Regions from separate parts of the Paenarthrobacter sp. TE3676 genome, predicted to be linked through region 1. Evidence: riboswitches for the same ligand, from Rfam matches in the RefSeq annotation. Region 1 holds a riboswitch; the other holds the start of a gene.

Region 1 (7,580 bases):
CTGTCAGCGGAAACGGGGGTCAACAGCACCGGAACTGCGCCTGCCTCGCGCAGCAGGTCCACGATGTACGTAAAGAGCTGGTTGGCTTCACCCACGCGGGCGTCGGGGGTGTCCGAACTACTGAGACGGACCGGAACGCCGATGCGCGGACGCACAACTCTTGAACTCTTCATGCTTCATGATGCACCGGACTGCTGCCGCACACCCAAACACCCGGCCGTGGTGCCCGGCGGACCACTACGCTGAAACCATGAATCGCTCCGGAGCCTTGAACCCGAGTCCGCGAACGCTCGACATTGAAAGCGTGGTCCACTTCCACCAACTGGTAAGCGCCGGGGCCGGGTCCATGAACGGCTGGCATGCACAGTCTTTGGACCTTCGGGGCTATTCACAGGACCTCAAGGCGCTGAATCCCCAAGGGGCCATCTTCCTGGGATGCACTTTCGACGACGGCGTGGAAGAAAGCCTCCGCCGGCGGGGAGCCCTGATCTTCCCCCAGCTTCACAAGGTGCCCTTCAACCCGTACCGAAGCAGCGTCTACTCGGCCAGTGAACTGTACGAGGACATCACCGCCACGGAGTACGAATCCACCCTCGATGCCCGCGTCTACGAATGGAGTATCCTGCCCGGGCAGCGGGGCAGCCTGGACGCCACCCTCGCCGCAGCCCTGCACGATCACGCCATTGGCGACGCCTTGGACGAGCTGCTGGACCATGGCGCGCTCTCCGGGAGAAAGATGGTTGGCGTCATGGGCGGACACGCCGCGCAACGGGGCACCAATGCATTCGCCGACGCCGCGCAGTTGGGACGGCTGCTGGCCCAAGCGGGCTTTACGGTAGCCACAGGCGGGGGCCCCGGCGCCATGGAAGCAGCCAACCTTGGTGCCTACTTGAGCGGACTGCCCGACGCCGACTCCACGGCTGCGCTTGAGTCGCTCGCCGCTGTGCCGGGGTTCAGGCCCTCCGTGACGGCTTGGGCGCGGCAAGCAGCCGCCGTCGTCGAACGTTATCCCGGCGGCACCCCGACGCTCGGAATTCCAACATGGTTCTACGGTCATGAGCCGCCGAATTTGTTCGCCACCCACATCGCCAAATACTTCGCCAACGCCGTCCGGGAAGCGATCTTGCTGGAGCTCTGCAATGGAGGGATCGTGTTCCTCCCGGGCGCGGCAGGGACGGTGCAGGAGATCTTCCAGGACGCGTGCGAGAACTACTACGGAGCCCCGGAGACCATTACTCCCATGGTGTTGGTGGGCCGCGAACACTGGGAACGGACCTTTCCTGCCTGGCCCATGTTGCGCAGCCTCGCGGCCGGGAAGCCCATGGAGGACAGGATCTTCCTGGTGGATACGGTGGAGGACGCGCTCGCAGTGGTCGTCGGGTAGGTCCTCAGAAGTCTTTGCTGCAGGGGCCCGTGCCCAGCTGGGCCAAACCAGTCCGGTCGCCCGCAGCGTACCCGCGTACCCAGGAGGCTTGGTCGAACATGAGCTGCCGGGGATCGTCCACGTGGTCCAAGCCGAGGAGGTGCCCCAGCTCATGCATGATGACTGCTACGCCGATCTCTTCTCCGCTGGGAGCGTCCACGATGTCCGCGAATTGTGGGGCATCCAGGGACACCGTGCCCGTGACGTAGGCCTTATAGCCGTTGCTGAGGCCAATGGAAGAGCTTCCGCCAAGGCCCACGGTCTGCCCGCTCAGGCGTGGCACCTGCTCCGGCGTGCTCCACGCAATGAGTACGGGAGCCCAGCGGTCTCCGTACCTTTCGGGCTGGTACCCGGATCTGTTGGGGGAAGGAACTTCGGAACTGGGGCCGTCGTAGATGAACTTCAATCCTGTGGCTTCGCCGGCCTGTCGCACGGCTTCTTCCACCAGCGGCTGCCAGGAGGGCGGTGCGAGGTCCGAGTTGATCACATAGTGGATGGGCCGGCACGGCGAGTACGCCAGCGGAGTTCCGTCTTCCTTGACGGCCAGGAACTTGTACGACGAACTGGGGCGGTTCAGAGGTGCCGGCGTTCCAAGCGGTGCGTCGGCTTCCTCTAGTCCCGGAACCGGCTCCTGGCGCTGGCCGAAAGGTGCCAGCCCGGGGCGGGGCGCCTGGCTCTGTGTGGCGGATGATCCGTACAAGAGCTGGTGGAGTTCGCCGCTGAAGTAGGCTCCCGCGCACACCAAGCCGAGCACGCTGAAAAGGAACAGGATGGCCGCGATGCTGCTGTGCTTGATCGGCGGCCTGACCGGTGGAGGCTCCGGCGGGCGCGGGGCATGCGGAAGGTAATTCGGACGAGGGGGATCGGGGTCCGGCCACTTGGGCGACCCATAAGGTTCCATGGAACCCCCTGACGTGGCGGCTGCGACGGGAAGTGGGGCGCCGCCGTCGGCCGTATTCGTCAGCATAAGTCCCACTCCACCGGGAGTCCATGCCGGGAATGCTTGAAGCGTGAACGAGTCAGATGTCCTTGCGGCAGGGTGCCGAGGCGAGAAGATGAAGGCCGTTCAGGTCGCCCGCCGCAAGGCCGTCGGGGGCGCCGATTTCCGGGTACATGAGTTGGATCGGGTCATCCACATGGTCAAGGCCCATGACATGGCCCAGTTCGTGTTGCATGACTGCCAGGACGTAGTCGGCCCCGCCGGGACTCGCGAGCAGTTCCGTTACCTGTGGGGTGTCCAGCTCCAGGCTCCCGGTGATGTAGCTTTTGGGTCCCTTGTTGAGGGAGTACATGGTGCTGCCTCCCGTGCCGATGACGTTGTCTGCCAGCGCAGGGGCTTCCACCGGTGTGGTCCACGAAATCAGCAGGGGAGCCCACCGGTCGCCGTATTTGGACGGCTGGTAGGGCTCACGCCGGTCCACTGGCAACTCGTCAGTGGTGCCGTCGTCGATGAACTGGATGCCGGACGCCGCAGAAATATTCGCCAAGGCGGCGGTCAGGAGGGCGTCTGAGCCAATGGGTGCGGACGCATCGTTGACAACGTAATGGAGCGGACGGCAAGGCGAGTAACCTACCGGGGTGCCGTCGTCGTTCGTGGCCAGGAACTTGTACGAATCGTTGGTGGTGCCGGGCGCTGAAGGCGAGGCCAGTGGGGCGTCCGCCTCCTCAAGTCCGGGCGGCGGCGCGTCGAGGGGGCGCGCCGGTTCGGCTCCACCCGGCTGGTCCTCTGTGGTTCCCGGCACGCTCACGCCCGGGAACAGCGCGGTGATGCGAGGGTCGCCCTGCAGGAATCCACTGACCAGAACGGCGACGACGGCGGCAATGACGGCCATGAGGACGCCGCGGAGAACACGCAAGGCTGTTCCAGTGCGGCGGTGCTTCGGCACGCGCATTGCTTCCCGCTCCGGGTCCACGGTTCTCCATTCCTGATGCCCTGGTCACGCGGGGCAGCGCGGAGGACGAACCAACATTACGGTCTCCGGACCGAGCCGTCCAAACTTAGACGATCGCTGCTCCGAACGCCAAGCCCAGACCATACGTGGCCGCCGCCGCACCCAGGCCGATGGCAAGCTGGCGGAGCCCGCGGCTCAGCGGCGAGGTTCCGGACAACAAGCCGACGACGGCGCCGGTAGCCAGGAGCGCGATACCCACCAGAACGCCGGCCACCAGCAAGGCGGCGATGCCCGTCATGCCGAAAATGAACGGCAGGATGGGCACAATGGCGCCCGAAGCGAAGAAGCAGAAGCTGGACATCGCTGCACCCCACGCCGAACCGACGGATTCATGATCGTCAGTGGGTGGCTTCTCCGGCTGCAAGGAAAGGCTGGGATCGCAGTCGCAGCTGAACAATCCCATGCGCTCGGCAGCACGATGCTCCGCGGCTTCACGCGTCATGCCACGGGCCAAGTACACCAGGACCAGCTCGTTGTGCTCGATGTCCAATGACGGTGCCGCGGTCAGAGTGGCCTGCGTGGGAAGGGTCGCGTTAAGGAGCTCCCGCTGCGAGCGGACCGAGACGTATTCGCCCGCACCCATGGAGAGGGCCCCGGCAAGGAGACCCGCGACGCCACTCATGAGCACCACGGGGCTGGGCACGCCGGTTGCGGCCATGCCCATGACCAGGGAAAGGTTGCTGACCAAACCGTCGTTGGCGCCGAAAACGGCCGCGCGGAAGGTTCCGGAGAGCCGGTTGCGTCCGCGTGTGGCCAAGCCGCGGACTACTTCTTCGTGGATTTGTTCATCGGCCACCATGGCAGGCGTCGCGGCAGGTTCGGTGCCGTACGGGGAACGGCCTTCGGCGCGCTGTGCCAGAGCGAGGACGAACACTGAACCGAAGTTGCGGGCCAGGAAGCCCAGGAACTGGCTGCGGGTGGAAGCTGCCTTGGGCATACCGGCATGCTCGCCAAGGAGCTTGAGCCAGTGGGCTTCGTGCCTGCCTTCGGCTTCGGCCAGGGCGAGCAGGATTTGGCGTTCTTCGCCGTCACGTCGCTGGGCCAGTTCGCGGTAGACGGCGGCCTCGGCACGCTCATCGGCCAGGTACTGCCGCCACCGGCGGATGTCAGCGTGCGAGGGCGGCGCGGGTTGCGTGCCGGCGTTTTCGGCGGTTGCCGGTTCGGGGGTGGGGTCCGGAGCGGAGCTCGACGAACTGTGGGATTCCTGGTGCATCTGCACTTTGTCTCCTGTGCTTGGTGGGGTAGTTGCGGCCCCATTGCACGCCCCACACTACCGCTTATCCGCGCGGATTTTTGGCTGGTATTCCTTAACTGGAATGTTCGGTGCACCGTAATTTCCTTGACCCTCGACTGTGCCGGTGCTCAGATGGAAGGACAGGGGCGGGGCCCTTCCGCCACTGGATTCCTGCATTCGGGTCAACGGGCTGAACCGCCCACCAGAACAGGCCCACGAGACGGAGGTTGCACCATGAACACCACCGAATCACACGCCAACTACCCGGAACGGACAACCATTGAGTCCGACCCGGCCTACGACTACGCCGAAGACCAGGAAGTGGACGAACCCTGGGTAGAGGAAGTGGACGCCCCCGAGGACGACGAACGCGTTGTCCCCATAGACGAAACCGAAGAGTTCCGCGAGGAAGACGAGGAAGCTTAGGTCTGTTTCCCGTGCCCTAGTGTGAAGTGACGTTTGACGCCCGCCCGTTTTCCGACGGCCGCAACAGTCACCGTTAGTGTCTTGGACGACTCACACCAGTGCGTTGGCCGGACGGCTTGGGCCAACGCCTGCGCGATGAGTTGCGGTTGGTCATGTCTGAACTGCTCGGTTCCAGCATTGGCAGTGATGGTCACCGTGCCCAGGAAGAGGTCGACGGCGGGGATCACCGCGACCGTGGGGGTGGCCGTTCCGGCCGGGGTACTGGGTGCTGTGGTGTTTACCGGGGTGGTATCGCCTTGGTACGGCAAGGGACTGCTCCTTGGGGGAGTGCTCTTGCCCGCTCGGTTGTCTCTGGTCCGGGACGGGCCGCTTCCTCATCCGAACCACCCGTGAACATGGGGTTGGTGTGTGGCCAGTCGGAGCTTGGCACCACATCTCTTGAAGCTGGGACCACCCTACCGCATTGGTGTTCGGCCACCCGCTGTGGGGTGTGTTGATGGGCCTGCTCTGCTCACTATGGGTGGGTTTGGCGTGCAGAGCGGGCCTTCCAAGGGGTGGGCGCGTGTTGTGGGCCTTGGTGTGTTGTGGGGCCTGCTTTGCGCTCTTTGGGGTGGTTTTGGCGTGTAGAGCGGGCCTTCCAGCGGGTGGTTCCCGGACATAGCGCAACGGCGGCGCCGCCCCAAAAAGGGGAGGCGCCGCCGTCGAACTTTACTTGTTTCCTGAACCTTGCCTAGTTCTTTGTGCCCGCCTAGGAAGCGGGGGTGGTGAGCTCTTCTTCGGCCACGCGGGTACCGGCAACGCGATCCGTCCAGGCCTTCATGACTGCCGGATCCGTGGGCTTGCTGGCAAGCGAGATCACTACGTACACCAAAGCCGAGGCGATCAAACCGAAGTAGATGGGCTCGTTGGCGTAGATGCCATCGAGGGGAACTTCGGCGTTGATCTCAAGGATGATCATGGTTCCGAGGGTTACCACTGAACCGGCCGCCATGGACCATGCTGCGGCGATGCCCGTTCCACGCTTCCACACCAAGCCGCCAATGATGGCCACGAGGAGGCCGCCAACCAGGATGTCGTAGGCAATGGTCAGTGCGGCCACCACATCCTTGGTGGAGATGGCGATGATGATTGCGACGATCCCCAGGCCGAGTACCCAGTAACGGTTGGCCTTGACGTCGTGCTCAGGGTTATCGGAGTCGGAGGTGTCCACCTTCTTGCCAAACCAGCTGGCAACGAAAGGCATTACGTCGGCGCGGGCAACGGTTGCAGCAGCAATCAGTGCGCCTGACGCCGTGGACATCATGGCGGCCACAGCTGCGGCAAGCACCAAGCCGCCGATGCCGATGGGCAGGAGCCGGGTAGCGACCTCTGCGTAGACGTCGTCCTTGGCAGCGATTTCGATGCCGGAGAGGGCAACGCTGGCGGCCATGCCGATCAGGGCACCTGCGAAGCCGTAGAGGATGCAGTAGACGCCGGCGGTAGCGCCGCCCCAGCGGGCAACTGTGGGGTTCTTGGCGGTGAACACGCGCTGCCAGATGTCCTGGCCGATCAGGAGGCCCAGTGTGTACACGACGAAGTAGGTGATGATCGTCTGGAGGCCGATGCCGCCGATGTCGAAGAAGCTCTCATCGACGCGGGCTCGGATGCCATCGAGGCCACCTGCGGCGTTCAGGGCGAAGGGGAGCATGAGGAAGAAGATTCCCACGGTCTTGATGACGAACTGGACCTGGTCGGCCAAGGTGATGGACCACATGCCGCCAATGGTGGAGTAGACCAGCACGATTGCGCCGCCGATGGCGATGGCGAGCCAACGCTCCCAGCCGAAGAGGACCACGAAGATGGTGGCGTAGGCGCCGGTGGACGTGGCACACAGCATCAGCGTATAGGCCAACATGACTATGCCCGAGGTCTGGGTGGCCGTGCTGCCATAGCGGAGGGTCAGCATCTGCGAGACCGTGTAGATCTTGAGCTTTTGGATGGTTCCGGCGAAGAGCAGGCTGAGCAGTAGCACGCCTGAACCGATGGCCACAACCAGCCACATGCCGGAGATACCGAACTTGTAACCGAGGCCGACGCCGCCCACGGTGGATGCGCCACCGAGGACCACTGCGGCCATGGTGCCGGTGTAAAGGAAGGGTCCCAGGCGGCGGCCGGCCACCAGGAAGTCGCTGTTGTTCTTGGTGCGGGACTTGCCCCACCAGCCGAATGCCAGCATGGCGAGCAGGTACACCACCACGATTGCGATGTTTATAGCCGAAGATTCCATGAACGGTCCTTGGAGCTGATGCACGGAGGTTGGGGTTTTCGACGATACTCCTGCGAAGCGTCGAAGTCTCTGTGCTGACGATTGGAGATTGGGGGATGTGTTGTGTGCCTCACAGACAACACTTGTTGCCTATGAGGATATGTTGTGATGGGAGTAACAGTCAAGATCCTTTGGTCATGCTTTCGCGTATTCTGGCGCTCTTGTCCTGTCTCCCGGCTACTATTGCTCCAATGACAGGGCCACATGACAGGCCTGAAAGGTTCGTGAATGAAGGCTCTA
Region 2 (7,580 bases), on a different contig from region 1:
GGCAGGCATCCAGTCCGGTCGGGCCGTTTTCGCGGATGGCAAGCAAACTGATGTGGAGCTGGTGGGCGCAGACCCCCTCTCCGACCTGGCCGTGGTCCGTGGCGTGAAGTCAACCCCGCCTCCGGCTTTGCTGGGCAACGCTGACACTCTACGGGTGGGCCAGCTGGTGATTGCTGTGGGGAACCCGCTCGGTTTGGCCGGTTCGGTAACTGCTGGCGTGGTGAGCGGGTTGGGGCGTTCCATCCCCGTACGAGCGGGCGAACACCGGCGGGTGATTGAGGACGTCATTCAAACCGATGCTGCGCTCAACCCAGGGAACTCCGGGGGTGCACTGGCGGATACGAGGGGACGCATCGTGGGCATCAACACCGCCGTCGCGGGTCTTGGGCTGGGGCTGGCAGTACCCATAAACAGCACAACCCAGCGCATCATCGCAGCGCTGCTGAGGGACGGCCGCGTGCGCCGCGCTTATCTTGGCCTGGTGAGCACTCCAATACCGCTGGATGCAAGTTCGGTGGTTCGGACCGGCCAGAAAGAAGGTCTGCGAGTAGTGGAGGTCATTCCGGGCTCGCCGGCGGAATTGTCCGGGCTCCAAGCGGGGGATGTGGTGCTGCGTGCGCAGGATCGAGCGGTGTCCAGTGCTGAAAGTTTGCAGAAATTGCTGTTTGCCGAGGCTATCGGCCAGCCGTTCCCGCTGACGGTGCTCCGGGAAGGCACAGTATTGAAGCTGACTGCCGTGCCATCCGAAATGAGCCAGCTGGCCTAGCCCTCGCGAACGTCGACAACGCCGATGAAACGGCTTCCCACGCCTTCATATTCGCTGCGGACATCGCCGAGGAACAGTTCGGGAAGTTCGCTGTTCCGGTGGGTGCCACAGAAGACGAAGGAAAAGTCCGGCCACCATTTCTTGGGGCGAACGGCCTCGGTGTATCCGCAGACAGCACACGTCAGGTGTACCCAGACGGGTCGCTTGCCGGTGCGGTTGGCCCTGGACTGAACCAACCACGCCGGGGGATTGTCCTGGATGTCCCGGAGTTCGGCCTCGGAGAGGCGGGACGGAATGCCGTGGCGTTGGGCCATTTCCATCGAAATATCAAGGGCCAATGCGGCATCACGTCTGCTAATCACCATTCAACGATACGGGACTTCCCGGGCGTAGGCTGTGCACATGACTGACGCTGCGGTCCTTCCGCCGAGCACACCTCTCCAGAAACGCGTGCTGGTGGTGGCAATTGTGGCGTCGTTCATCGCTATCCTCGATGGATTTGTGGTGAATCTCGCATTGCCAGCCATCGGAAGGGAACTGGGTGGCGGCCTGGTCATCCAGCAGTGGGTGGTGGACGCTTACCTGCTCACACTGGGGGCCTTGATCCTGGTTGCCGGTTCACTATCTGACCATTTCGGCAGGGCAAGAATTCTTGAATGGGGGCTAGCCGGTTTTGCCGTGACCTCGGTGATGTGCGGGCTCGCGTGGACGGGCGAAGTGTTGGTAGTCTCCCGGGCACTGCAAGGGATCGCCGGCGCCCTCCTTGTTCCGAGTTCGCTCGCCATGATCATCTCGTCGTTCACCGGCCCGGCGCAGTCAAAAGCCATCGGGCAGTGGTCGGGTTGGACGAGCGCTGCGGCTATTGTGGGTCCGCTGATCGGCGGCATTGCTGTAGACCTGCTCTCATGGCGGGTGATCTTCTTCATCAATGTCATCCCAGCTGTTGCCATCTGGCCAATGCTTGCAAGCCTGCGGTCGTCGGATGCGGCGAGGGACAAGAGCAAAAGCATCGACTACCTGGGAGCTTTCCTGGCCATGGTTGGCTTGGGCGGGCCAGTGTATGCCTTCATCGAACAGGGGAGGATGGGGTGGGGGAGCGCCCAGGTGTGGGTCCCACTGGTGGTGGGTGTGGTTGCGATGGTGCTGTTCCTCATCCACGAGGCCCGGACTGCTGAGCCCATGTTGCCGTTGCGACTCTTCAGTATCCGCAATTTTGCCTGGGGTAATCTCGCCACTCTGGCCATCTATGCCGCGATCTCCCTGGGTTTCTTCGTGTTGGGCATTTACTTGCAGCAGGTAGGCGGCATGGGCGCCACCGTGGCGGGCCTGGCGCTGCTTCCGGGCACAGTCATCCTGATGCTGGGTGCGTCCTACTTTGGTGGTCTCGCCGGAAAGTACGGTCCCAGATGGTTTATGACGGTAGGCCCTCTACTGTGCGGTGCGGGCTTCCTGATGTCATTGACTGTCCAGGAGCCGCTCAACTACTGGACGCAGGTGTTGCCGGGGCAGATTGTCTTTGGCCTTGGCCTGGCGACGTTGGTTGCGCCCCTCACGGCTGCCATTCTAGGCGCTGTTCCCTCGGAGGAGGCCGGGATCGGTTCAGCCGTGAACAACGCGGTTGCCCGTATTGCGGGTCTGATCTCCATCGCCTTCGCAGGGGTGATTGTGGGGCCGGCCTTCACCCGGGACGGACTGTACAACGCTTTGCTGGTGACAGCGGGCCTGTTCCTGTTCGGGGCGCTGGCCTCCGCCGTCGGAATCCGGAATCCTGTGCAGGAAGCTGCGGCGGCCGCCGTCAGCGAACCTCATACCGCGTCCGACGACGGCGGTGCGAGCGGGCAGCCAAGCTGACCTAAAGCGCGCCTGGGCTCAAGGGGGCCTGGGCTTGTCGGGATCGGGCTTACCGGGCTGGAAGGATGCAGCCTTCGTGCGTCTCCGCGCTTTGAACCCAGAGAGCTGAAGTGACCTCGTCCGCGAGGTCGAACTCGCGGCCTTTTGCGCCGCTGCCGATGCGCACCACCAAAGCTCCTCCGAAGGGTTTGCGGCCCACCACTTCAACGGGCGCGTCCAAGGAAATTTCTTCAGAGGCGAGGTATCGCAAGAGGTCCGGATTCTCATCGCTGATTCGCGTGATCCTGCCTGAGTGGCCCTGATCCAGTTCAATCATTCGGTAAGCGTGCGGCAAGTCGACCGAACCATCTTCCGAAGGAATAGGGTCTCCGTGTGGGTCCCGGACAGGATGTCCAAGCTTGGCCGACATCCGCTCAATGAACGTATCGGACACGGCGTGCTCCAACATTTCGGCTTCGTCGTGGACCTCGTCCCAGCTGTAGCCGAGTTCATCCACCAAGTACGTCTCAATCAACCGGTGCCGGCGCACCATGGACAGCGCGAGCCGCATACCTTGAGGGGTCAGTCTGATGGCACTGTAGGGTTGGTGATCAACCAGGCCTTGGTCCTTGAGCTTGCGCACCATCTCAGACACCGAGGAGTTAGCCACTCCCAGGCGCTGGGCAAGCTGGGACGACGTAATTGGTTTGTCCTGCCACTCCGTGTAGGAGTAGATGACCTTGACGTAGTCCTCGATCGAGGATGAGGGCGTACTGGTCTTCACACCCCAAGCCTACCGTGGCGTTGTACCTTGACCCTTGACTGCCCGCCAGGTCTGCGTCATGTAGGGCAACCCGATGGTTTCACCAGGGACATGGCCGAGGTGGTCGCAGAGGTACCACTCCAGGTTGCCCATGACCTTCGCACGGGTGGCGTCGTTGGCGCGGAGGTAGTAGCTGCGCGACTTGGTCAGTTCCATGATGTCCTCCGGCGTCAGGGCATCCTCCCACCGGGTCAGATGACTTTCCAAACCTTCAAACTCCGGGCCGATGACTGGCCGGAATCCGGGCTTGTGGACATCGCCTGCATGCATGATGCGTGAAAGGCGGTGAACCCACGGAACAGAAGTGTCCAGTTGATTCCAGATCAGTCCCAAGATCCCATGAGGCCGCAGGATCCGGGCGATCTCCGTGCTCGCTGCAAGGGGCTCGCACCAGTGCCAGGCCTGGGCAACGCTGACGACGTCGAATGCTGAGTCCGTCAGTCCTGTTGCCTCGGCCGTTCCCTCCAGCGCATTGACGTGGGGGTAGGCTTTTCGCAATTGCTCCAACATGTCCGTGGAAGGATCGACGGCGGTGACCGCCAGGCCGCGTTCTACGAGGAGTGCCGTGAACTTTCCTGTGCCGGCTCCGAGGTCCGCCGCGGACCTCGCCCCCGGAGGAACCAGCCAGTCCACGGAATCGGCGGGGTAGCCGGGTCGCACGCGGTCATAGTGTTCGCCGCCGTCCTGGAAGCTCTGACCGAGTTCATGCCGGCGGGAAGCATGCAGCCTTGGACCACGCGGCCCGGCTGGTCCGGGAGTACGTGGCTGTCCGCTGGCGGCAGCCGGTGAACGCAGGGCCACGAAAGCTCCTTCACAGGGTCGCTAAAAGTACCCTATGAATTTACCGCAGTGTTCCCGGTCCGCAGTGTTCCTAGTCAACAGTGCAGGGAGCTGCGCCCGCAGTGCCGGGAGTGTTCGGGGCCCATTCGGGGTAGCTGCGATGGTCATTTGCAGGAACCCAACGGCCCTCGTCCACCACGTAGTCCCAGCCCAGTCCGTCGCGCTTGAGTCCTTCGATGCCTGCAAGCAGCCTTGTGGCGTCCTCCAACCGGGAGCCGACGCCGAAGCTGGCGCGCAGGGATCCGGAGGGGAGCCCGAGGCGTTTGAGGAGCGGGTGGGCGCAGAACCGGCCATCACGGAGGCCAACCCCGTGCTCGGCCGCCAGGTAGGCCGCAACCAGTCCGGCGTCGAATCCTTCTACGGAGAAGTTGACCACACCGATGGTGTCCAGGGAGTCAGCGAAGATCTTGTGGACGGTCACGCCATCGATGGCCTCCAGGCCCTGCACCAGGTACGAGCGGATGGCGGACTCGTGGGCGTGCCACGCGTCCTGATCGAGCCCTGCGAGGACTTGGGTGGCGCGGGCAAGTGTCGCGGCGCCCAGCACGTTGGGTGAGCCGCCCTCGTGGCGCGCCGGGCCCGCGGCCCAGCTCACTGAGTCCAGGCGCGCTTCACGTACCGCGCCGCCTCCGGCCAGGTGCGGTATGCCGGCGTCGAGCCAGTCCGGACGACCCACCACCACACCCACGCCGAAGGGGGCATAAAGCTTGTGTCCGGAGAAGACGATGTAGTCAACGTCCGCCTCGGTGATGTTGATCCGGCGATGAGGTGCGAGCTGCGCAGCGTCCACCACGATCCTTGCGCCGTATTCGTGGGCAAGCGAAGCAAGGCGGGCGATGGGAAGAATTTCCCCCGTCACGTTCGAGGCGCCGGTAACAGCCAGCAGGCTGACCCCGCCCTGGGCAAGTTCGGCCTTGAGCTTGTCCACCGTTTCGGCCAGGGTTGGTGCCGCGACGACGCTGCGGTGGGGGACTCCCTGCCACGGAAGCAAGTTGGCGTGGTGCTCGATGTCCAAGTACAGGACCTCGCCCGCAAATTGGCCATCCACCTGCGGGAGGCATCCGGCCAGGAGGTTCAACGAGTCAGTGGTGTTCCGTGTGAAGATCACTGAGTCATCGGCACGCCCGCCGACGAAATCACGGACGATGTTCCGCGAGTTCTCGTACACCGACGTGCTGATTTGCGAGGCGTACCCGGCGCCCCGGTGAACGCTGGCGTAGTAGGGCAGGACCTCGTTGAGGTAGGCCGAAACGATGGTCAGGGCCGGGGCCGATGCGCCGTAGTCCAAGTTTGCGTAGCGGACGTGGCCACCCTGAATCAGGGGAGCCTGAAGCTCAGCGCCAGTGACCGCCGCAAGCGGACGCACAGCGGTTGTCGTCTCTGCTGTGGATTCTTCAACAAAGGACGGAATGGTGTTGGAGTTGAACGTGACAGTGCTCATGGAACCTCACTCAAGAGGGACCCCCATAGGGGGATCCGCGCTTGCCGCATCCGTTCCGGACCGGCCGGGTCGTCACCCGGGGCACCCCACCGCGAATGGAGGGTTGCCGGCCAGCAAACCGGGGTTTAGCGCTGGCACTCGTGACCTGTAAAAAAGGCTAAGGCACGTCCGGGGAGGCTTCCAAAGCCGCTCCCTTTTGTTAAGCCCTTTGTTACGTCGAATGCGAAATCCCTTCTTCGCCGAATAAAAAACGGCGGAGACCCTCTGTGGGGGCCATCCGCCGTCGAAAATTCCGCCTGCTGCTTGGTTGGCCAGGCGTGGATAGGTTTAGAGAAGGTCGTCCAATCCGGGGTTGAGGCGCTTGAGGACCTCGGAGTGCAGGATCGAGTTGGTGGCCAGGGCGTTACCGCCAAACGGACCGTCTTCGCCTTCCAAGGACGTGAAACGGCCGCCTGCCTCGGTGACGATCGGGACGAGTGCTGCCATGTCGTAGAGGTTCAGTTCAGGCTCGCAGGCGATATCCACTGCCCCCTCGGCCACGAGGCAATACGACCAGAAATCACCATAGGCGCGTGTCCGCCAGATGTCTTCCGTCAGCCCCAGGAATTCATCCAGGTTGCCGCGTTCCTTCCACCCCGAAAGGCTGGAATATGACATGGAGGCGTCGGCCAGGCGGGAAACGTTGGACACCTTGAGCCGCGTTGCCGAGGCCAGGGAGCGGCCCATGTAGGCGCCCATGTCCTTCGCAGCCCACCATCGCTTGCCTAGTGCAGGCGCACTTACTACGCCCACCACAGGTTCCCCCTCATCCACGAGGGCGATCAACGTTGCCCACACCGGGACACCGCGGACAAAGTTCTTGGTCCCGTCGATGGGGTCTATGATCCAGCGACGTGAACCGTGACCGCTGCTGCCGAACTCCTCGCCCAGGACCGCGTCCCGCGGACGGGAGCGGGACAGTTGACCGCGGATTGCTTCCTCTGCGGCCTTGTCAGCGTCAGTGACAGGTGTGAGGTCGGGCTTGGTTTCGATCTGCAGGTCCAGTGCCTTGAAGCGATCCATGGTCTGGGCGTCGACTGAATCGGCGAGGACGTGGGCCAGGCGCAGGTCATCGTTGTAGGTGGAAACGGGATGGGTCATGCCACCAAACTATCCTGAATCGTTCGCTGCATTGGGGACGTGAAGCAGACAACGAATCAGTTGACGGTGCCCAGTTCCTTGGTCTCTTTCGCTTCGAGCCTTGGGTCTGCACCCAGCAATCGGCGCAAGGAGGCCAACCGGGCCACTCCCGATGGCCCGGCATGGCCATCGTTTACCCATGCATCCAGCCCGCAATTGGTGGCTGTGGCACCGTGCTTGCAGCCGCGGTCGCAGGTCTCGGTGCCGGGCTCAAGGTCCGGGAACGAGTGCAGTATCCGGTCCGGATCCACATGCGCCAAGCCGAAGGAGCGGATTCCGGGAGTATCGATGATCCAGCTGCCGGACGGTGCATCATCCAGCTTCAACGCCAAAGCCGAGGATGATGTGTGCCTGCCACGGCCCGTCACCGCGTTGACGCCCCCAGTGGCGCGCTCTGCACCTGTCAGCGCGTTGACCATGGTGGATTTGCCAACGCCGGAGTGACCGAGCATGACGGTGACTTTTCCACCCAGGTGCGAGCGGAGTTGGGATACGGCGACCTTGTCCAGCCGGGCTGATAGTCCGTCATCGGAACGGGCATCGATGCCGCCGGCCTCGGAGTCAGCGGTCCGGCTGATGATCACGGGAAAATCCAAGCTCAGGTAATTGGCCAGGAGTTCCGCCGGGTCTTTCACATCCGCCTTGGTGATGAGCAGCAACGGCTCGATGCCGGCGTCGTACGCTGCGACCAAGGCGCGATC

The links. Region 1 has a riboswitch for S-adenosylmethionine ahead of ACZ881_RS14330 (hypothetical protein). Riboswitches for the same ligand answer to the same signal wherever they lie in the genome.
Region 2: linked by a shared signal. The riboswitch ahead of ACZ881_RS01075 (aminotransferase class V-fold PLP-dependent enzyme) and the one ahead of ACZ881_RS14330 (hypothetical protein) in region 1 are both predicted to bind S-adenosylmethionine.

Annotation. Positions count from the first base shown of each region.
Region 1 is NZ_JBWBQU010000005.1:332,816-340,395, reverse strand. Features, by position in the region: gene ACZ881_RS14360 (gamma-glutamyl-gamma-aminobutyrate hydrolase family protein) at 1-173, opposite strand, end outside; gene ACZ881_RS14355 (LOG family protein) at 251-1,384, shown strand; gene ACZ881_RS14350 (matrixin family metalloprotease) at 1,389-2,390, opposite strand; gene ACZ881_RS14345 (matrixin family metalloprotease) at 2,443-3,279, opposite strand; gene ACZ881_RS14340 (VIT1/CCC1 transporter family protein) at 3,422-4,588, opposite strand; gene ACZ881_RS14335 (hypothetical protein) at 4,844-5,035, shown strand; gene ACZ881_RS14330 (hypothetical protein) at 5,032-5,343, opposite strand; SAM riboswitch class IV at 5,360-5,479, opposite strand; gene ACZ881_RS14325 (sodium:solute symporter family protein) at 5,784-7,301, opposite strand; gene ACZ881_RS14320 (helix-turn-helix domain-containing protein) at 7,569-7,580, shown strand, end outside.
Region 2 is NZ_JBWBQU010000001.1:201,472-209,051, forward strand. Features, by position in the region: gene ACZ881_RS01050 (S1C family serine protease) at 1-766, shown strand, start outside; gene ACZ881_RS01055 (hypothetical protein) at 763-1,131, opposite strand; gene ACZ881_RS01060 (DHA2 family efflux MFS transporter permease subunit) at 1,163-2,617, shown strand; gene ACZ881_RS01065 (metal-dependent transcriptional regulator) at 2,667-3,380, opposite strand; gene ACZ881_RS01070 (class I SAM-dependent methyltransferase) at 3,390-4,214, opposite strand; gene ACZ881_RS01075 (aminotransferase class V-fold PLP-dependent enzyme) at 4,291-5,700, opposite strand; SAM riboswitch class IV at 5,733-5,846, opposite strand; gene hisN (histidinol-phosphatase) at 6,028-6,840, opposite strand; gene rsgA (ribosome small subunit-dependent GTPase A) at 6,897-7,580, opposite strand, start outside.